DNA from 2 places in the Williamsia sp. Y853 genome. Region 2 is predicted to be linked to the other one. Evidence: riboswitches for the same ligand, from Rfam matches in the RefSeq annotation. Region 2 holds a riboswitch; the other holds the start of a gene.
The links. A riboswitch is a leader RNA that binds a small molecule or an ion and turns the genes downstream of it on or off. The one in region 2 is predicted to bind cyclic di-AMP.

Region 1: linked by a shared signal. The riboswitch ahead of AC1TPF_RS26310 (C40 family peptidase) and the one ahead of AC1TPF_RS23985 (transglycosylase family protein) in region 2 are both predicted to bind cyclic di-AMP.

What each region holds. Positions count from the first base shown of each region.
Region 1 is NZ_JBXCJC010000006.1:127,125-138,009, forward strand. Features, by position in the region: gene AC1TPF_RS26280 (ArsA family ATPase) at 1-564, opposite strand, end outside; gene AC1TPF_RS26285 (SRPBCC family protein) at 561-998, opposite strand; gene AC1TPF_RS26290 (SRPBCC family protein) at 995-1,423, opposite strand; gene AC1TPF_RS26295 (glycosyltransferase family 4 protein) at 1,500-2,624, opposite strand; gene AC1TPF_RS26300 (hypothetical protein) at 2,629-4,032, opposite strand; gene AC1TPF_RS26305 (C40 family peptidase) at 4,041-5,057, opposite strand; gene AC1TPF_RS26310 (C40 family peptidase) at 5,308-5,892, opposite strand; cyclic di-AMP (ydaO/yuaA leader) riboswitch at 5,908-6,091, opposite strand; gene AC1TPF_RS26315 (DEDD exonuclease domain-containing protein) at 6,691-8,442, shown strand; gene AC1TPF_RS26320 (Lrp/AsnC family transcriptional regulator) at 8,463-8,738, shown strand; gene trpD (anthranilate phosphoribosyltransferase) at 8,788-9,837, opposite strand; gene AC1TPF_RS26330 (hypothetical protein) at 9,945-10,403, opposite strand; gene ctaE (aa3-type cytochrome oxidase subunit III) at 10,552-10,885, shown strand, end outside.
Region 2 is NZ_JBXCJC010000004.1:739,183-750,067, forward strand. Features, by position in the region: gene AC1TPF_RS23945 (NAD(P)/FAD-dependent oxidoreductase) at 1-768, opposite strand, end outside; gene AC1TPF_RS23950 (Rieske (2Fe-2S) protein) at 762-1,148, opposite strand; gene AC1TPF_RS23955 (iron-containing redox enzyme family protein) at 1,242-1,961, opposite strand; gene AC1TPF_RS23960 (GlcG/HbpS family heme-binding protein) at 2,152-2,601, opposite strand; gene AC1TPF_RS23965 (PucR family transcriptional regulator) at 2,857-4,536, shown strand; gene AC1TPF_RS23970 (MFS transporter) at 4,527-5,924, opposite strand; gene AC1TPF_RS23975 (YoaK family protein) at 6,088-6,795, opposite strand; gene AC1TPF_RS23980 (TRAP transporter large permease) at 6,901-8,487, opposite strand; gene AC1TPF_RS23985 (transglycosylase family protein) at 8,762-9,358, opposite strand; cyclic di-AMP (ydaO/yuaA leader) riboswitch at 9,366-9,564, opposite strand; gene AC1TPF_RS23990 (MoaD/ThiS family protein) at 9,868-10,116, opposite strand; gene moaA (GTP 3',8-cyclase MoaA) at 10,118-10,885, opposite strand, start outside.

The sequences.
Region 1 (10,885 bases), on a different contig from region 2:
GGTCGCCGCACCCAGCCGACGATGGCGGGGCCAGAGTCGCTCGATGGTGTCGGCCACCATCTGCGGGACGCGGAACAGTTCGAATGCGTCGGTCGCACCGGATGTGTCGACGACCACGCGTGACCACTGACCAGAGGCCGCCTCATCGCGGATACGTCGCAACGCGAGGAGCGATTCCACCCCGGGCATCCCGAGGATCTCTTCGGGATCCAGGCCCGCCAGCACCGCTTCGGATCCGGGAACCGCGGTACCGGTCAACGCCCCGGTGGCCAGTGCGTCCCGGATCATGCCCCAGGTGTCCGCCAGCATGGCGAGCGTGTCGAGCTCCAGGAGGTCGACCTGTTGCGAGGCCGGAATCGTCTGGCCCGGAACAGAAAACACTCCGAAGATCCCGGACATGACATGAAACCGGTCCAGCGACACGACCAGTGTCTTACCGCGGCGGCCAGATTCGGACCGACCGTCGCCGGATCGACGCGCACCTACTGCACCGGCGGCGGCGACCGTCGACGTTCCGGTGCCACCCGGTCCCAGGACGAGGTGGATGGGCGCTAGATCGATCAGTCTTCGACCCTCTTCTTGAGTTCCTTGAGTGCGGCGTCGGTGATGGCTTTCTCGGCGCGACGTTTGAGTGCCCCGATCATCGGGATTGCCAGATCCACCGTCAACTCGTAGGTCACCTTTGTCGAGCCGGGCGCCTGCTGCACAAGCGAATACCGTCCGTGCTGGGCGGTCTGCAGTTCGCTCGTGATCAAATCCCAGGTGACCGAATACCCGTCGGTGGACCAGTCATAGCTGAGCTCGTACCTGTCCTTGAGGACACCGGCGTCGAGGACGAACCGCACGTGCTCGGCGCGGCCGTCGGCACCGGACTTCACGACCTCGACCTCACGAGCCGCCGACACCCATTGCGGATATTTCTCGAAGTCGGCGATCACCGCCATGATGTTCTCGGCGTCGGCGTTGATGACGATCGATTGCTCAGTGCGGTCGGTCATCTTCCGGCTCCGTGTCCGTCCAGAACCACCGCTGCCGCCGCCGGCCCCCCGACATGACGCTCCCGCTCGAGCCGGTCCTTGACCTCAAAGGCCATCGCCCGCCCGGCAACCCGTCGCCGGTGATTGAGTTTGGCCACCGCGTCCATGCGGGCCCGCGGCTGCGTGGGAAGCTCGCCGGTCGGTTCGGCATGCAGAAAGTAGTGCATGACAAAGCCGTCGAGCACCGGCTCGAGCCAGAGCTCGCTGGTACCGGCAAACGGGCCTGCCACGGTCCAGCGCACGCCCTGCTCCGCCCGATCCTCGACAACGGTCAGTCGCAGGTCGGGCCACCAACGACGCCAGTTTTCGCGGTCGGCAATCACCGCCGTCGCGCTCTCGGGTGGCGCCGCGATGAATGTCTCATCGGCAACCTGAATGCTGGTCACCGCAATAGCTTCACATATCGGCTTCGCGACCCGACCACAAACCCTGCCTTGACCCCGCAGCGCCGCCCCTGTGCGGTCACAGCAGATGCCCCAGACGGCTTGCCATGTGCTCCCATTTCCAGCGGGAACACACCCACTCGCGCCCGGCACGACCCATTGCTTCGCGCAGCTCCGGGTTGCCCAGAACAGTTGTCAGGGCCTGAGCGACCTGCGATACCGAACGTCCGTCCACCACCAGCCCGGTCTCGCCCTCGCGGACGGTCTCGGGTGCGCCGCCCGAGTCGCCCGCGATCACCGGCACCCCGGTCGCCGAGGCCTCGAGATACACGATGCCGAGGCCTTCGACGTCCAATCCACGGCCCCGCGTGCGGGCAGGCATCGCAAAAACATCCGCGATGTTGTGGTAACTCGCCAACTCCTCGGCCGCGACCGAGCCGGTGAACAGGACATGGTCGGCCATGCCGGTCTCGGCCGCCAGCTCACGAAGTCGTTTCGCATAGGGCCCGCCGCCGACGATCACCAGGGTGGCCCCCTCGATCGCTTCGCGGACCTGCGGCAGTGCCCGGATCAGCACGTCCTGCCCCTTACGCGGGACGAGCCGTGACAGACACAGGATGGTCGGCGCGTCGCCAAGCCCGAGTCGCTCCCGAAATGCCTGGCGCGCAACCGGGTCCGGCGCGAACCGGTCGACATCGACACCGGGCGGCAGATGCTCCAGCGCCGCCTGCGGGCCGAATGCGGCGGCAAAACGGGCCCGCGTGTACTTGCTCACGTAGGTGATCAAGTCGGTGTTGCGGCCGATCATGCCAAGTGTCTGGCGGGCGACGGGCAACATCGACCAGCCCACCTCATGACCATGGGTACTGGCGACCACCCGACTGGCGCCGGCCCGGCGAACCGCACCGGCCAGCGTCGCCAGCGGCGCTGCCGCACCGAACCACACGGTGTCCACCTGGTGCGCGCGAACCAATTCGGCGGCCCGATGGGCAACCACGGGCGTCGGCAGCATCAACGTGGTCGGATGCCGGACCACCTCATAGGGCTGCTCAGCATCGAAGCGGATATGACTGTCCCCACGCCAGCGAGGCGCATAGACGACGATGTCGCCGGCCGGAAGCCGATCGACCAGATTCTGTAGGTACGACTGGATACCCCCTTGCCGGGGTGGAAAGTCGTTGGTGACCAACAGGGTCCGGTGCATCAGCTCACCGTATCTGCGCGGTGAGCCAATCGCGCCATTGCCGCACCAGTTCTTCGCGCGAGATCCTCAGCACCACTGCGGACGCGGTGTCCTGGGCCGCCACCACCAGTGCGGGGTCCAACGGCTGGTCGGCACCGGCAAGGGCGACGTAAAAGTTCCGGAGCTTGTCCTCGCCGAACGTCTCGGCGATGAAGGCCGCCACCGACCAGGCCGATTGATACGACACGGCCGCATCGGGATTGCTCGGCGAGAAATCGGCATCGCTCGGCAGATCTTCCGGTGGCCCCGAGCCCGCGATCTCCGCGGCCAGGGCCGGAGCCGCCTGCGCCAGGTCCGTGTAGGTCCCGCTGCGGCCGACATACTCTGCGACGCCCTCGGTGATCCAGATGGCGGCGTTCTCCGCGGTGGCCGTGCGCGCCGCCACATGGAACACCTCGTGGCGCAAGACCACGGCCAGGTCCGCGGAATCGAGTTGCGCTGCTTGCGGAGTGAACACCACGCGCTGGCCGATGGCGGTCGGCGCGGCCCCGTCCGGTCGGTCGATCCCGGAGAACACCGTGACAGCGGCAGCGGCGTCGGCATCGCCGGGAGATGCCCCTGTCAGCGAACGGAACTCGTCGTCGGTCGCCGCGGCGACCACCCCGGCACTCTGCGGCCACTTCGTCCCCCAGAACCGGCTCACCGCAGTGACCGCGGCCGGAAGCTGCCGCGCAATCTCTTTGGTGAATCGGCGGTCGCTGCCGTTGGTGAGTACCAGCGACTCGCCGGGATCGGTTGCGACCTGCTGGGAACCGGGATCCGGGAACTGCCACACCTGACCCGGCGCCGGGGGCTCGCCGAACAGTGGTGCGGCTTCGGCGACAATCCGCCAGCCGTCGGGATATTGGGCCATGACCATCGGGATGTCCACCACCACGGCCTTGGCGTCGATACCCGCGTAGGCATATCGCAGCTGGACCGGTGCGACCCAGGAATCGACACTGCCTGCGGCGTCGAGTGTCTCCTGGATCTGCGCAGGCACCATCCGTTCGAAATCGCGACGCTCGGACAGCCGGTACTCGAAGGTCGTCAACGGCAGATCGCCGACGCCGGCGGCACTGAGCTCGGCCTGGGTGCGCAGGGCGAGGTCGGCGGACGGGTCGAGTTGTGCCAGCGCCGCGGCCGGTTCGGCATTGCGCAACGCATCGGTATAGGCCTGCAGGGTCAATGTGACCCCGAGCGTTCGCGCCTGCTCATACGGATTTGCCGGACGCGCAGCGGGTGCAGCGGGATCTGATACCGAATCCTGGGATGAGTCACGGAAAATGACGGTGGCCGCGACCGCCACAACAGCGACAAGCGCCAGAGCAACGACCACCCAGATGATCCGGCGGGTCCGTGGAGCGAGGGCAGCCAATCCCTTGCGCACCGAGATGGTCAGTACCGACGGGCAGAGTTGAACGGGCCGCCCTTGTCGACCGGGACAACCGCCACGGGCACACCGAAGGTCGACGCGTGGATCACGTACCCGTTGCCGATGTACATGCCCACGTGGGTTGCGTCGGGGTAGTAGATGATCAGATCGCCTGGACGCATGTCGTCGCGGGAGACCTGGGTTCCACCGGCCAATTGGGCCTGGCTCGACCGCGGCAACGTCTTACCGGCCTGCTTATATGCCCAGACCATCAGTCCCGAGCAATCGAACTGGTCGGGGCCGGTGGCGCCCCAGACGTACGGATCGCCGACCCGGGTCATCGCCGCACGGACCGCGACCACTTCAGGGGCGGCGCCCGCCGGCAGCAGCTTCGGGTCGAAGTCGACGCTCCCACCGGCGAGTTCGGCGAGCTGCTTGCCGGTGAGTGCCTGATACATGGCCCGGATCTCGGTCGCCTTGAAGACGCGCTCACTCTGCTGGGCCTGCAGGTCGGCGCTGGTCTTCTCCGCGGTGGCCACGGCGGCTTCGGCCTTGAGCTTGGCATCAGACGCGGCCTTCTCGGCATTCTCTGCCTTGGTCTTCGCGGTCGTGAACCTCTTGACGTCCTCGACGGTCTGCCGCGAGATCATCTCCAGGCCGGCCATCTGATCGAGGAGCGACTGCGGCGAATCACTGACCAGCACCGCGTAGAGACGGTTGACCCGCGCACCCTTGTAACTGGCGGTGACGAGCGCATCAACTGCGCCCTGGAGACCTTCGGCCTGCTCGTCGAGTGCCGCGAGGTTGGCCACGGCCGCCTCGGTGTCCTTGGTCGCCGTCGCAACGGCCTCGCGCTGCTTGCCCAGTTCGATGGTGGCCGTGTGGATCGCCTCGGTGGCCTGCTCGGCTTCACGCCCAAGTTTCGTGTAATCGGCGAGCATCACGTCGGGGCTCTGCGGAGCAGGCTCGGCACTTGCCTGCGCACCGGCGCCCAGCGTGACCGCCAACGCCACGACCACTCCGGCAACGGCAGTCCGCATCACGGCGGCATATCCCTCACGCACCACGACTTTGACAACTCCTCGTTAACCGACGTTCACAACTCTGGTCGACGGTCACCCGACGACCAATCCCCTTGCACTGCAATTGACCAACCCGGCCAGGCTACACAGCGCGCATGGGCCGACGATGTGAATCGCCAGACCTCACCCGCCGCACCGGTGGCCGGATGCCGTCGGGCGGGACCGCAAGGATGCGGACCCGCCCGATGGCCTATTCAGTTCTGGTTGCTCAGTAGTGGCGGATGTCCACGATCGACTGACCGTTGATAGCCATACGCGCGACGGGCACACCCTCGGTGGAAGAGTGCACAACTTCACCGCCACCGATGTAGATGCCGGCGTGGCCGCCACCGTTGTAGATCACGACGTCGCCGGGCTGGGCGTCCGCAGCGCTGACGCTGGTGCCTCCGCCGAGCTGGCCGTAGCTGTCACGAGGAATGGTCTGACCGGCCTGCTGATGCGCCCAGTAGACGAGACCCGAGCAATCGAAAGCACTGGGGCCGGCTGCGCCGTAGACGTACGGCGAACCGATCTTGCTGACTGCGGCGTCCGCAGCGACCTGACCGGCAGCCTTGACGGGTGCGGGTGCAGCGGCGACGCCGGGGAGAAGGTTCTCCGGCTTCAGCTCATTCGGAATCATTTCCGGGGTCACACCCGGGATGTCGAAAGTTCCGACACCGGGAACTGTCACCGGTGCGGCAAAGGCAGGCGCTGCGGCGATACCCAGGGTGCCGAGTGTGATCGAACCGGCAATGAGTGCACCGCGGGCACTCTTGGCCCCACGGCTTTCCTTGTTCAAACGATGTTTCGCCACGAAGCGAGATCTCCTTGTTTCTTCCCTATCCGCTGACCGAGTTAGCTGTCGGATTCGGGCCGGAAGATGGCCCTACCCGGTGAACCCGCAAAGTCGTTGAGACCTCAGGGTTCGATGGGATTCACCCCAAATGCGGACTTGTGGTCTGCATCAGATGGTTCCCCGGTTCACCGTGTTGGTGATTAAGCGGCGACCTCACGATTCGCTCCGGATGGAGTGAACGCTTTCGCAAGGTCTCAGAAAGGTTACGAAACCGTGGCGACGAATGTCCACCGGAAGGACGACAGAGGTCCCCCGGCGTGTCGTGTTACACAGCCCACAATTGGGGCTGATTCTGCCCCGAAAAGTGGCCCCCACCTGCGCCGGGCCTTACGCGATGATCGTGAGTGTCAGACTTCGCGAGCATGCCCGCGGCGCGGAACATCGCCACTGCATCCTCGAGGCGGGCCTCGTGATCAATAACGAATTCATCACAGCGAACTTCCGCATCCTCGCTGCTCCGGACCCCTACGGGACCCATGAAAACCGTCATCATGCAGCCGTCACACTCAACTGGACGACCCGGGCAGGTGCTGCATTCGATGAGCAATGTGATCTCCGTCTCATTGGGCCACTCATCTCGATCTCAGGGGCCCTCAGGGTTTACCCGGAGCCGAGATGAGCCGGCTTTTGTTACATCGATCGCGACGCTAGCGGCACCATCCGACAAGACATCCCGGATCTTTTACCCCGCTCCCTGCGGCCGGAAACATCCCAACGTTGTCGGAGGCTCGAACTAGTGTTCGCGACGTGAGTGTTATGAGTGGTGTTGATGAGGCTGTTGGGGCTCAGATGTCGTTTGACGACCCGACTATGGCGCATCCGGACGACCAACCTCTGCGGGAGACAACCTTTGTTGTTGTCGACCTCGAGACCACTGGCGGCAGTCCCACCGACGATCGCATCACCGAGATCGGTGCGGTCAAGATCCGCGGCGGCGAGATACTCGGCGACTTTGCGACGCTCGTCGATCCCCAACGCGGCATTCCCCCGCATATCGTCCGGTTGACCGGGATCACCGAAGCGATGGTCTACCGGGCACCGACCATCGATCAGGTGCTCCCGGCATTCCTGGAATTCGCTCAGGATTCGGTGATCGTGGCGCACAACGCACGATTCGACGTCGGCTTCCTTCGCGCTGCCGCCACCGAACTCGGTCATCCGTGGAACTTCAACCGGGTGCTGTGCACCGTGAAGCTCGCCAGACGGGTGTTGACCCGCGAGGAGGCGCCCACGGTGAAACTCTCCGCCCTCGCCGCATTGTTCGCCGTACAGACCCGCCCCACCCACCGAGCACTCGACGACGCCCGCGCCACAGTGGAGGTACTGCACCGCTTGTTCGAGCGGGTCGGCAACCAGGGCATCCATACATATAGAGAATTGCGCGACTACCTCCCCGGGATCTCGGCAGCGACCCGCAGCAAGAGAGTCCTGTCCGATAACTTGCCTGCCGAGCCCGGTGTCTATCTTTTCCGCGGCCCGTCGGACGAAGTCCTATATATAGGGACCGCGGTCGATCTGCGGCGGCGCGTGCGCAGCTATTTCACCGGCTCGGAGACCCGCACCCGCATCCGGGAGATGGTGGATCTGGCCACCCGCGTCGATCATGTGCAATGCGCGCACCGCATCGAGGCCGGGGTCCGGGAACTGCGCCTGCTCGGCGCCCATGCCCCGCCATACAACCGCCGGTCCAAGTTCCCCCACCGCGGTTGGTGGCTCTGCCTCACCGACGAGCCGTTTCCGCGCCTGAAGGTGAGCCGCACCCCAACGACAGTGGCTCTGGGTCCGGTCCGATCGCGGACCGTCGCCTACGACATCGCCGACCTCATCTCCGAGCTCTGCGAACTGCGCACCTGCCGGACCCCGCTGCGCGCTGACGGTCTACATCAGTGTGAGGTCGGGCCAGACGGCAGGCGGATCGTCGGCGGCTGCCATGGCGCGACCGCCGAATCGGTGGACGCCGACGCCTACAGCCGGCGGGCGCAGGCTGTGGCCGACCTGCTCTCCGGACGCAGCGATGCACCCGTCCTGGCCGCGCTGGATCGACTGACCACCCTGTCCGAGGCAGAACTGTTCGAGAACGCCGCCCGCCTGCGCGACCGCCTCGATCAACTCATCGCCCATCTCGAACGCTGTCAGCGCCTCGCCGCGCTTGCCAGGATCTCCGAACTCGTGGCCGCCGCACCCGACGGGCGTGGTGGCTGGGACCTTGCCGTCATCCGTCACGGGCGCCTGGCCAGCGCCGGGGTCGCGGTCCGCGGAGTCTCTCCGATGCCGGTGGTCGAGTTGCTCGCCGCCTCGGCCGAGACCGTGATCCCCGCGACCGGACCACTCTGCGGCGCCGCGCCGGAGGAAGCCGCCCTCGTCTTTCGGTGGCTCACCAGTCCTGGCGTTCGAATTGTCTGCGCCACAAGCGGATTCAGCCTCCCGAGACACGGCGCCGGACGGTGGGCGCAGTGGCGGGAACTCGTCGGTTCGGCACATCGCACCATCGATATCGATCAGACCTGATCCGGCACTAGTCTGAATCCATGATTACCGCGATCGTCCTGATTCAGACCGATGTCCACCAGATCCCCGAAACTGCGCAAGCGGTCGCCGACATCCCCGGTGTCACCGAGGTCTATTCGTGCGCAGGGGACGTCGACCTGATCGCCAAACTCCGAGTCCGCGACCACGAGAAGATCGCCGACGTGGTCACCGAATCCATCAGCCGGCTCCCCGGGGTCAAGCACACCGCAACCCATATCGCGTTCAAGAGCTATTCGAGCGCCGACGTCGACGCGGGCTTCTCCATCGGCGAGTGATCTGGCGGCGAGTGATCCGGGCGGCGAGTGATCTCGCCCAAGAGTCGGGTCAGGCGTTGCTGACGCGGACCCAATCGGCCAGCCGTGCTGCGGCAGCACCCGAATCGATTGCTGCCGCGGCCACGGCCATGTGCTGACGTAACTGCTCGTGCAGATCGACATCGGGTTGCGGACGGTACGCGGCCAGTGCGCCGGCGGCGTTGAGCAGCACCGCATCCCGGACAGGTCCCGTCCCGCCGGCGAAGACCTCCCGCGCGACGGCGGCGTTGTGTTCGGCATCCCCACCCTGTAGTGCCGACAGTTGCACCCGGGCCAACCCGAGCGTCGTCGGATCCACCGTCTGTTTGCGCACCGTACCGTCGAATGCCTGCCACACCGTCGAGGTCGACGTGGTGGTGAACTCGTCGAGGCCGTCGTCGCCGCGGACCACGAGCACTGAATCGCCGCGCTCCACAAAGGTCTGTGCCAGCACCGGCGCCAGATCGGCGAAAGCACAACCGACAAGCCCGCTCGTCGGCCGTGCCGGATTGGTCAATGGACCCAGCACATTGAAGACCGTGGGGATGCCGATCTCCTTGCGCGGTGCGGCAGCAAAACGCAACGCCGGATGGAAGACCGGGGCAAAACAGAATCCGATACCGGCTTCCGCAACACACCGGCTGACGCCGTCGGCCGTCAGCGCGATGTTCACACCCAGCGCCTCCAGCACATCGGCGCCACCACTCTTCGAGGTCGCGGCCCGGTTGCCGTGCTTGATCACCGGCACACCGGCAGCCGCGACGACAACAGCTGTCATCGTCGAGATGTTCACGGTATTCGAGCGATCACCACCGGTGCCGACGATGTCGACACAGGCCACGGACGTCGGAACCACCGTCGAGTGGCTGAGCATGGCATCGGCGAGACCACGCAATTCGGCGGCGACCGGCCCCTTGATCTTCAGTGCCACACCGAATGCGGCGATCTGCGCCGGCGTCGCGTTGTCCGACATGATCTCGTTCATCGCCCACTCGGCGCCGTCAGCGGTCAGGTCCCGGCCATCGGCCAGGACTCCAAGTACCTGAGGCCAGCTGCGGGCCTGCGCATCGGAGTGGGTCACGCGAAAAGAGTATCCACTGCCCAACCGTAACGACCACCTAGGCTTCCATCACTGCAACGACAAGAGCCCTAACGCGGCCGCAGCACCTGTTGCGACAACACCAGCCGTCAACGCGGCTGCAGCACCTGCCAGGCAATGACTGTCCCACCGTGACGCTGCGCGAGCCCCGCCATGCGCGAGCGCTCCTGAGATACGTGCAGGGCATCGATCAATTGCACCCGCGCCAACGCCACGACGATCTGTCCCGCGGCGATCTCGACCGAGTGCGGAACGTCCGCCGATACACGTCGATAGTGGTCCTGCGCGGCCAACCCGATGACCGTTTCGACCGAATCTTCGGACACCACCAGCAGGTGCCGCAACACGGACTGTTCGTCGGCGACCCACTGTGAGGCGGACAGGGTCGTCGACGCCGCCTCCGCATCGTCGAAACTCTCGGCGGTGATTGTCAACGAAGAGTCGTCGACCGACAACTCCCCGTTGGACTTTCGCCCGCCCCCGAGAGGACTTGTCAGTCGCCGCCAGCGGGGGACCTCGATCGGATTGCCATTCACATCACGTGCCACCCCACCAGCCTCTCAGGTGGCCCTGAACAACATCTTGGACACGCCGCAGCGAACCGTTTCAGTGCCACTACCAGCGCCGCCGCATCGGGGCTGAAAAAAATCTGGACCCGAGTAGTCAGGGCTTACTACGAACCGTCATACTTCTCTGGTGACTAGCGCTGCAGCACCCACAGGATCAGCTATCACCCAGCGCGTGCACTCGCTGAACCGACCGAACATGGTCAGCGTTGGCACCATTGTGTGGCTTTCGAGCGAGCTGATGTTCTTTGCCGGATTGTTCGCGATGTATTTCGTGGCACGAGCCGGAAACTACGGCAATTGGCCGATGGAGCCCACCGAGCTCAATCTGACACTGGCGATCCCCGTGACCGCCGTGCTGATTCTCTCCTCGGTGACATGTCAGCTCGGCGTCTTTGCCGCCGAGCGGGGCGATGTCTTCGGTCTCCGACGGTGGTACACCATCACCCTGATCATGGGCGCGT
Region 2 (10,885 bases):
TGCGGTCGAGAGCCCGCTGGCGGCCGCCACCTCGACGTTGGGTTCGATCCCGATCCCGACCACGACGGCGTCCGCTTCGACGATGTGCCCATCGGACAGGGTGATCCGGACTCCCGCATCCGAGGTCGTCACCTCGCGCACCAGCGCGTCGGTTCGGATCTCGACGCCGCGTTCGCGGTGCAAACCGGTGCAGAACTGCGCCATCTCAGATCCGAGGACCGCGACCAGTGGAAGCGGTCCGCGCTCGAGAACCGTGACCGAAACACCAAGACCGACTGCGGTCGAAGCGATCTCGAGTCCGATGAAGCCGCCGCCGATGATCGCGAGCCGAGCGCCCGGAACGAGACGCTGCGCCAGCGACATCGAGTCGTCGAGCGTTCGTAGATGGTGGACGAGATCAGGCCGGCTGCCGGTGGTCTCGATGGTGCGGGGACGTCCACCGGTCGCGAACACCACGGCATCGACGTCCAGGAGTTCTCCGGTATCGAGTTCGATGCTGCGGTCGGAAGGACTCACCCGCCGCACAGTTGTCCCGGTCCTCAGTTCGATCGCGTTCTCCGAGAGCCACTTCGGGGTCAGCAATGCAAGTGATTCGGCTGACTCGCGGCCCGAGAGGAACTCCTTGGACAGCGGAGGGCGCTGGTAGGGCGCATGCGGTTCGGCGCCGAGCAGGACGATGCGCCCGTCGAATCCGCGCCGGCGTAAGGTCCTGGCGACGACGGCGGCGACTTGACCTGCACCAACGGTCGCAACGGTGGTCGTCATGATGGATCATCCTCACGGGAGTCGTTGTGGCCGCGCCGGATGCGCGGCGTCGGATCGAGATAGACGGTGTCGTCGTAGATCGCGACACCGTAGGTGGGCTGGCAGAGGTCCTGGTCTTCCTCGTAGCCGGTTTCCAGGTCGAAACGCCATTGATGTCCGGGACAGATCACCCTCCCGTGGAGCAGGGTGCCCTTGATCAGCGAGCGGTCCTGGTGGACGCAGAGGTCGGCAAAGGCGTAGATCTTCTCGCCCGTACTGAAGAGGGCGATTCCGATACCGTCGACCTCGATGCGTAGCTTCCGGCGTCGCGTGACTTCTTTGGTGGTGGCCACCGCCACCCAGTGCTGGGGCGGCGCAGTGGACTGGGGTGCGTCGTCGAGCATGGGGGTTTTCCGTTTCTCCCGAGGTGGTCGAGTCCGTGGTGGTGGTCCGGCCCGCGCGAGGATCCGCGGGCCGGACCACAATTCGGCCGGGGATCAGGCCGACGCGAGCTCCAGGTCTGGCGCGACGTAGGTGTCGTACAGGCCCTTGGTGTAGGAGAAGCGCATCTCCGCGCCCCACCGCACCAGCTGCAGGCAACGCTGCTGCAACTGCGGGGTGTCCGCGCAGTCGAGAACGATCTGATATCCACGTTCGCCGTGAACCACGTCCGAGGTGATGTGCAGATCGAAGAACTCGATCTCGTCCTCGGTGAACCCGTAGACCTCACGCAGCGGGACGATCTGCTTCTTGTAGATGCTGGGCACCTGCGACTCCAGTCCGACCACCAGCGCAGCGGTCGCCACCACAAAATTCTCGCGAGACGACACCGCGTAGCACCACGACTGCAGGCCACGGGTGATGGCACTCATGTTGCTGGGATCCTCGATGCGTTCCTTGGTGGTGCCGCAGGCTTCACCGAACTTGATGAGGAGGTCGGTGTGCCGGATGTCGGCGAGTTCTTCCTCGTACATGTTCTGCAGGGTGAAATCTTTGGCATCGGTGTAATGGTCGGGGGTGTTGGAGTAGATGTTCGCCAGGTAGTCGGAGAACGGTCCGACGTAGTGGTAGTGGTTCTCGGCCCACCGGGCGAAGTGGTGCTTTTCGAGTTTGCCCTCCGCCCAGGCCTTGCTGAAGGAAGCGTTCTTGGCCTCACGGCCTTTGATCGCACCTTCCAGCGCGGTGCGGAACTCATCGCGTCCGAGCAATTCGGTCATGGTATTACCTCTCGAGGATGTTCGATTCGTGTGCAGGGCGCAATCGCGGGCAGCTCCGTTGCGGCCTTTGATGAGCGAAAACTGGTGATTTACACCTGGATTCGGTGCTATCGACGCTATCGGCGACCACTTCGCCAGGCCAGGTTCACAGTGGCCGGATCTGCAGGGCGATCACGGTCTATGTGCACAATCAGCTGGTCGCGACAGATGTGAGGGACTCGAACTCGGCCAGCATCGCGGCGCCGACGGCCTTGTCCTGTTCGCCGTTGCCGCCGCTGATCCCGACTGCGCCGACGATCTGGCCGTCGTAGATCAATGGAAAGCCGCCGACGAAGATGGCGAACTTCCCGGGCAGCATGTGGCTGATACCGAAGGCCTCGTTACCGGGGAGCGCGGGGCCGTTCGGCGGCTCGTTGAACAGATGCGTCGCCCGTTCGTGTCCTGCCGCGGTGAATGCCTTGGCGATCGCGATATCGACCCCGGTCAGCCGCGCTCCGGGAAGTCGGTGCAGGGCAATGACATTTGCGCTCTCATCACAGACGCAGAGCGTCTGTTTGACGCCGATCTCATCGGCCTTTGCGCGGCCGGCCATGAGAAGGGGCAGCGCGTCGTCGAGTGTGATCCGGTGTATTTGATGCATTGGGTCGCTCTCTTCGAGGGGGGTCCACCGAACGTCACGGTGGTAGGTGTGGTGTCCGATCGTGGCGGTCGCCATCGGGACATCTCATTTTTAGCAGCGCCGGAGCTCGGACGGCGTGGTGAAAGTGGCCTAGGATCAACACAATATGTGGGCATTGTGCACATCGTTTGAGTGCGAGTGACCCCGATAATGGGTGGATGCAGTGTGTCCGGCAACCGCCGGCGTCAAATTCCCTGTGGAAGAAGGCAGACCGTCATGGAACCCAGCCCTCGACTCACCGGCCGCGGCCTCCTGGATGAAACGCTGATGGCCGGTGCAACGGTGATCTCCGGAACCGGTAGCCTGGATCGTCCGCTGACATGGGCACTTCCGTTCAGTGAGGTCATGGGACGCTACGACAACCTCGACGCGGTTGCGGTGTACGCCCGCCCGGAGGCGATCGGGGGTAATCCGCAGGCATTGACCGCGCTCGCCGCGCGCGGTGCTGCGGCCTTGATCATCGACGGCTCGATCCCCTCGGCGATCGCCGCCATGGTCCTGCCTGAGGATATGGCTGTGGTCGAACTGTCGTTCCCGATCGGTTTCGCCGACCTGAATCGTCTTCTGGCAGAACGGTCACTGAATCAAGAAGTGCATGTCATGCGGTACTCGTCCCACGTGCACAGCACGCTCGCCGGGCTGCTGCATCGAGGTGCCGGGATGGCGATCCTGATCCGAGAGGTCTCGACGCTTGCCCAGTGTCCGGCGCTCGCGCTCGATGCCCGCGGTACCGTCGTCGCCCAACACGGCATGCCTGGGGACGAAACCGCATCAGTGTACGAACGACTGCGAAACAATCTGGTGGACCGGCAGAGTCGTACTTCTGGCCGGTCCGCACACGGCGCTACCACCTGCGTGGTCGAACTCGACGATGAGGAGCACCGGTATACCTGTACCGCGAGCTCCATCATGCTCGGAAAATGGTTCGAGGGCTGGGTTGTCGTACTGGCCGGTGGACCGTCGTCTCCTGGCCTGCACGATCTCGCTCAGCATGCGGTGGTCACAGAACAGGCGACAGCGATCGTCGGATCAGAGATGTTGCGACAACGCAGCGTCGACGAAGCCGAGGAACGTGCACGGGGCGACTTCGTACAGGCGCTTGTGCACGGCAGTTTTGCGAGCGAACACGACCTGCAGACACGTGCGGACTACCATGACGTCGACCTCACATCGACGTTCGGTGTCTTCGTGGTGCCGGTGCCGGTGCCCGCGCCGAAGGCGAACTCGTCCGATTCCGACCGGAGCGGGAGTCTGGTGAAGATCGCGCGTCACGTCGCGGGAGTACTTCCGGATCCGGCAGTCCGCTCGTACGTCACGGTGATCGGCGATGTGCTGGTGGTGGTTCGGACATTGAAGTCCCGCGACGACCGGGAGATCGAAGTCGAGATGGCCGAATACGCGGAGGCGATGGCTTTCGATGCTCAACGTCGCGGCAGACGCACCACAAGGGTGGCACACGGCGCTTCGGCTCTGGGTGTCGATCAGATCCGGGAGAGCTATCGGCAGGCACGGGTCGCGCTGGGTATCGGTCAGCGATTGCAGATGACCGGGTCGATCGCGTATCGCGACCTGCGTGGCTTCGGGGTCCTCGAACTCGTCTCCGGCACCGATCGTGGCCGACAACTCGTCCGAGATGTGTTGGGGCCGTTGCGCCCGGGCTCGGACCTCTACGACACCCTGGTCACATATCTCCGCGTCGGCGGCAACGTGAACGCTGCCGCGCGTGACCTCAATGTCCACCGGAACACGATGCTGTCCAAGCTGGACAGGATCACCCGGGCCCTGCGTATCGATGTCCGGGTGCCGGAGAACCAGTTCACGGTCTGGTTGGCAATCCGGCTGGAGTTGCTCGAACAGATCCACCATGCGGTGGACGGCGAGATCAATTACCGCTGAGGTTCTTTCAACGGCCGGGCCCCGACGTCTTCCGGATCGTGCCCGAGGAAGGTGGCGCCGAGACCGGCCGCTGCCACGATGGCACACACCCCGAAGAGTGCCGGATACGACCAGCTGTCGATCGCGATGGCGACCCACGCGGCGCCGAGTGCCGAGCCACCGAACCGGATGAGGTTGAACAGGCCCAGTCCGGTGCCCTGCGCGCCTGCGGGGGATCGTGTCGACCCTGCGGCGGCCGGTGTCTGGACCATCGCGATCCCGATACCTGTGGTGATCAACGCCCCGACCATGGCCGGGCGGTTGCCGTCAGATCCCCAGACCACCAACACCATCGCGACCTGGGCGAGAATCAGCACGCACAACCCGGCCCTCATCATCCGGCGAGCGCCGAGTGAGTCGGACGTGCGCCCGACCACTGGTCCGAGCAGGGCCATCGCCGTCGGCAGGGCGAACAGGATCAGGCCCGCTGCGGCCGTGGACTCACCGTGGTCGTTGAGATAGAGCGGCACGGCCAGCAGAGCTGAACCCAGACAGAACATTTGGGCGCACGCTGCGACGGCGCTACGGACGAAACGGGATTCGGCGGCCAACCGGACGTCGACGAAGGGTGCCGCGGCCCGACGCGCGTGCCAGATGAACCAACCGAGTAGGGCGCCCGCCGCACCGATCAAGCCGAGCACGACGGCCACGTGTACACGCGGCTGGGGCACCAGGGTCAGGCCCAGAACCAAGACTCCGGCCCCCAGCGTCAACGCGATGGCACCGGTCACATCCAGGCGCATGACACGTCCCGGATAGGCGGGTATCCAACGCATCGTGCCGGCAAATCCGATGAGCGCCACCGGGATCAGCGGGACGAAAACCCAACGCCAGCCCCATGTCCCGGCGATCAGGCCGCCCATCGACGGGCCGACGGCCTGCCCGATCCCGTTCACGCTCGCCCAGGCGCCGACTGCCCTGGCCCGCCGCTGCGGGCCGAATAGCCAGGCGATCAAGCCCATCACGGCGGGCGCGAACGCGGCGGCTGCGACACCACCGAGTGACCGCCACGCGATCAGAGCGGCCAGGCTCGGCGCGGTGGCAGCACCGGCGGAGCAGACGGCAGTGGCCAGCAGGGCACCGCAGTACACCCGGCGCCTGCCGAAACGGTCCCCGACATACCCGGCGAGCGGCATTGCCGCGGCAAAGGTGAGCAAGAAGCCAACGGCGACGAGAACCCCGTCTTCGAGAGGGGCGTTGAAGTCGGAAAGTATTTCCGCGAGTGGGACATTGACGATGTTGTTGCTGACCGTACCGACCAGCGTCCCGGCAAGCAGTGCCGAGAGGGCCAACGGGGTACCGGCGTCGTCTGTGTTTGTCGTCTTGGCCGGGCCGGCAGTGGTGGTCATCGGTTCCTCATCCCAGTCTCCCGGGCCGGGTGGCCGGCGCCGCACCCTACCTTCTCACCGCGTGGGGTGGTGAGCACTACCGCGAATGCTGCATCGTGCACATCATTTTCGTACATTCCTGTGCATACTGCACCGACCGGTTCGTGTGATGCCACGTCCGGATTCAGGCCGCGGAGACGCTGGGAACCGCTGCTTCGCGACGTTGTTCCCGTACCGCGAGATGACCGATGATCGCGGCGGTGATCATCAGGACCGCGGCCAGTGCCATCGGGACCGCAACGTGCAGGCGCAGCAGCAGTGCCCCGGCCACGGCGCCGAGGAAGATCGTGAGAATGGCGGCGAGCCGCCGGTTTGCGAGGCTGTGCCTGCTGCCCAGCATGAACGACTCACCGGCGAGCTGGGTGAGGGTGGAGGTGACGACCACCGTCGTCATGTCGGTCACTGCCAGTTTCCGGGCGACGGCCGCCTGGGAGCCCATCACGGCCGCTGTGGTTGCGGCGACCGCGATCTGGACAGGTTCGGCGTGCGAGTCGGCGAGGGCAAGGACCAGGGCACAGCCGGCGAGCGCGCTGCCCCCGGCGACCAGCAGGCCGGTGGTGCGGCGCAGGTGCCAGGTCTTCTCGTGACCCCGTAGAAGCAGGCCGGCCACGTACGCACCCGCCATGAACGCCAGCACCGCGAGCAATGGCCCGAGAATCGGTAGTCCGTCGGCTCCGGCCAATCCCATACCGAGGATGACGATGTTGCCGGTCATGTTGCCGGTGAACACCCGATCCAGGGCGAGGTAGCCGACCGCGTCGACGATGCCGGTGACGAATGTCAGGACGATGACGGGTATGAAGGCTGGTTCGAGACGGAAGCGCGGCGGCATGGTGTGTGGGCTCCTCGGTGAGCGTGGACGGGGGACGAGCGGACCGGTCGACACCGAATGCCCGCCACGGATACTCCGCGGCGGGGCACTCGAGACGGATCGGTGTCAGAGGAACAAGATGGCAAACAGCGTGCAGAGGACCAGGCCGCTGACGACGGGCAGGAAGCACTTGCGGGCCAGGTCGAGCACCGGAACGCGGGCGAATCCGGCCACGGCGACGAGTGATGACCAGGCAACGAGCGTGCCACCGCCCGACCAGATGTTGCCCATCTGACCGATCGCCGCAAGGGTCGAGGGATCCATGTCGACGGCTGGACCCAAAGCCCCGGAGAGTGAACCGGTCAGCGGCAGGCCACTGAAACCGGAGCCCTCCAGACCCGCGACCATGCCGATGAACAGGATGCCGAACGCCGTCACGAACGAGTTCTGCGGGAGGTGCGACTGGGCGGAGTTCACCAGATCGAACAGGATTGCCGGACCCGCCTGGTCGTCGGAGTAGCCGAGAATCGCGCCGGAGAAGTCGGCGTTTCCGATGAAGAAGAAGCCGGCGATGGGGAGCACGATGCCCATCGCTTTGAAGGCGAAGACCAGGCCGTCGATGAGGTGCTCGGACGTGGTCTCGAGAAAGTTGCCCTTGTCGGAGACCGCGGCGGCCGCGAAGAGCACGAGAGTGGCAATACCTCCGACGATGGCGGCTGCATCGCCGCCCTTCAGGGCCGGGACGACACCCACCTTCCCCAAGATGAGATAGACCACGAGGGCCAGATACACCAGTGGTACCAGCATCGCGAAGGTGCGAGCCATCGCCGACTTCGCAGGCGGTTGGTCGTCCACGACTGTTTTGCGCTCGATGACGGCAGTCGCAGTGGAGGGTGTGGCGGTGGCCGCGATCGCCACCGGTTCTGCGCCGTCCGGCCGTGGTCCAGCGGGTCCGCCGGCGGGCTCGGAGCCCGGTCCGCCGACACCACCGTCTTCGCCCAGCTCATCACGCAGGTCGTCGGCACCACGGTCCGCCTCGGCCTCCCATTCGACGAGCAGGTCCGGTGACGGGGAGCGCCAGTGTTTGCGCTGCATGACGAACGTGATGATGAGGGCGGTCAGGCCGACGATGAGCGAGAGGATCATCGCCTTGTCGGCCACCGTGTCGGTGTCCACACCCGCGCTTGTTGCAGAGATTCCGGGCGCGACCTTGATGATGTAGTCCGACGACAGTGCCATACCCTGACCGCAGATGGCGATGACCATACCCACCGACAGTGGCGACAGACCCGCGCGGATGGCCACCGGGATGAGCACTGCGCCCACGAGTGGAACCGCAGGTGTGGGCCAGAAGAACAACGAGATCACGTAGGTGACGACCGCCAGAACGATGAAACTGCTTGTGCCGGTACGCATCACGCGCCTGAATGGAGCGACCATCAGGCGGTCGGCTCCCATGTGACGAAGTGCGCCCAACATTGCCGTGACCATGGCGATGATGAGGAAGATGTTGAAAAGCTCTTTGGCGGCAACAAGACTGGCATTGAAGATCGATGCGAGACCGGTGATGATGCTGCCGGAGAAGACGAAAGCGGTCAGAAATGTGGCGATTACAGCAGGTACGACGATGTTCTTGCGCATTGCCATCGTGATGAGGATGACGATGATCCCGACGAGATACACCCAATGGGCGGCAGTGAGATGAGCGTTCAATGTGGCTCCTCCGGAAAACGCACCTGGGCCGATATGGTGCGGGGCTGTGCGACTTGAGTTTTCCGCCTGCACCGGTGCCCGGCAACGCGAACGTTGCACAGTCGTTCACGTCATAGATGTGCAATCTTCACGCATTGTTACGGGCGTGTTACTTCCATGTCTGCCCGGTAACGCCGGGTCATCTCCCCGGCCTGCTCCTGAATTTGGAAAAGGACCCCACACGGACGTTGCGTCGCGTGTGGGGTCCTTCGTCTAGGGGCTTCCTGAGGGTGGATCAGGAAGCGGGGAGGTAGCCTTTGTACTCGTTGAACAGTGCGACCTGATCAGGGGTGAGGTCGCCCTGGGCGTTGGCCTGATCGAGCAGGTCGTGCAGCGCGGGATCATCGATGGTGGCCTTGAGCTGAGCGACGATGTCGTCGGTCGCCTGTGACAGGTTCGGGAGCTCGGGCACGGCCGGGATTTCCAGGTTCGGAGCCGCGGTGGGAGCTTCGCGCTCGGTGGCGCCGCTCAGGCCGGTGCCGCAAGTGGGCCATGCGCCCTTGCCCTGCGAAGCGAGGACACGCTCGGCAACAGCGATCTGCTGCTCCTTGGAGGCCTGGTCTGCGGACGGGGCGAATTCGCCGCCGCCGTGGCCGGTCCAGGTGCTCGGGGAGAATTGCAGGCCACCCTGGTAACCGTTTCCGGTGTTGATGGCCCAGTTGCCGCCCGACTCACACTGTGCGACGCGGTCCCACTCTGAGTCGGTGGCCGCTCCGGCGTTGCCGCCGCCTGCGAAGGCGAGGCTGGCGCCGCCGCCGATGACGGCAGAGGTGAGGGCGATCTTGGCAACGGTGCGACCGGTGTTGGTCGGCTGACGATGACGTCCGGACATAAGGTTTACTTCCTCTCTCCACGCGCCTACGAAGTCAGCTGTCGGGTTCGAGCGAGAGGTTGCTCGGTTCCGCTGCGCGGAACTGCACCCCAAGGATTTCGTCGGTGTCGGGCGTTGCCGCCATCGACCGTCGGAATCCGGTGATCTCCAGGAGATGTTTGGGTCCCCCGCCCTCGTCCCTGAATTACGTTTGGAGTTTCTCGGAACGCGGGACGAGGTTGGGCGCGGCGATCCGAGAATATTCAGTTGCAATGTGGCCGATCAGTTCGACCGAGTGAGACGCTACGTGTTAATTCGCGCTTGCACACGCCTATCTGAGGCGCCCCAACTGTGCATCCCGAGGGGACTTTTGGCCCGGATTTGGCATATTTGCTGCTCACCGCTATGAGTGTCGTCCCGTGTCCGATCCGTGATCTAACCGTTATGTGAGTAACATCACAGCATCATTCAAAGGGAGGAAGCGCTCAAGTGGGTCAAATGACCCGATGTGCGGGCGGGTGTCCGGTTGCTCAACCGCCCGCGAACGGCGGGAGAACGTCAATTGTGTCGCCTCCGGCGAGGGTGCGCGACCGGTCTCGGACCGCTATCGACTCATGCAGATATGAGCATCGTTGCAACACTTCGGCCAATTGCGGATTCGCTTGGCCCAATTCATTTTCCAGATCGGCAAGAGTCGCTTTGTCAGTGAGGTGTATCACCATTTGTTCGACACCGGCAGCGGCTTGCGCGGCTGCGAAAAACCTGACGCAGATCTCCATGTCAGCCACCGATCGCAGACATGGGCCGAGAGGGCTGCAGAAAGCCTGGGTCATTGACCCCGTGGCCTGGCAATTTGCCCCAGGTTGCTTCTCGCCACCGCAAGGCAATGTGCTGATCTGAATTCTCAGTTGATCTCAGTAAACCTCGGATGTCGGTCTCCGAAGTGGCGAACAGGCAGTTGCGGAGCTGTCCGTCGGCCGTCAGGCGCGTCCGGTCGCAGTCACCGCAGAACGGACGTGTCACCGAGGCGATGATGCCGACCCTGGCCGGTTTGCCGTCCGGGGTGTGGTGACCTTCGACGAGCCACCGCTGCGCAGGCGCGGCCCCTCTGGGTGCGGTGTCCGGACGTAGTTCGAAGTCGGCTTGCAAGGTGTCGAGTATCTGATCGGCGGTGACCATCTTCGTGCGTGACCAGTGATGCTCGGCGTCCAATGGCATCTGTTCGATGATGCGCAACTCGTATCCTTCGGCCAGGCAGAACCGCAGGAGTTCGGGCGCATCGGCGAGACCGGTGTCGGGATCGAGGACGGCGTTCACCTTGACCGGCTGTAGACCGGCAGCGCTCGCCGCAGCCAGGCCCGCGAGGACGTCGGGGAGGCGATCACGGCGGGTGATCGAGGCGAAGCGTGCCGCGTCGACGGTGTCGAGGGAGACGTTGACCCGATCGAGTCCGGCCGCGGCGAGAGTCTCGGCGCTGCGGGCCAGACTCAGGCCGTTGGTGGTCAGCGCGATCTCGGGACGAGGCTCCAGAGCTGCCACAGCACTGAT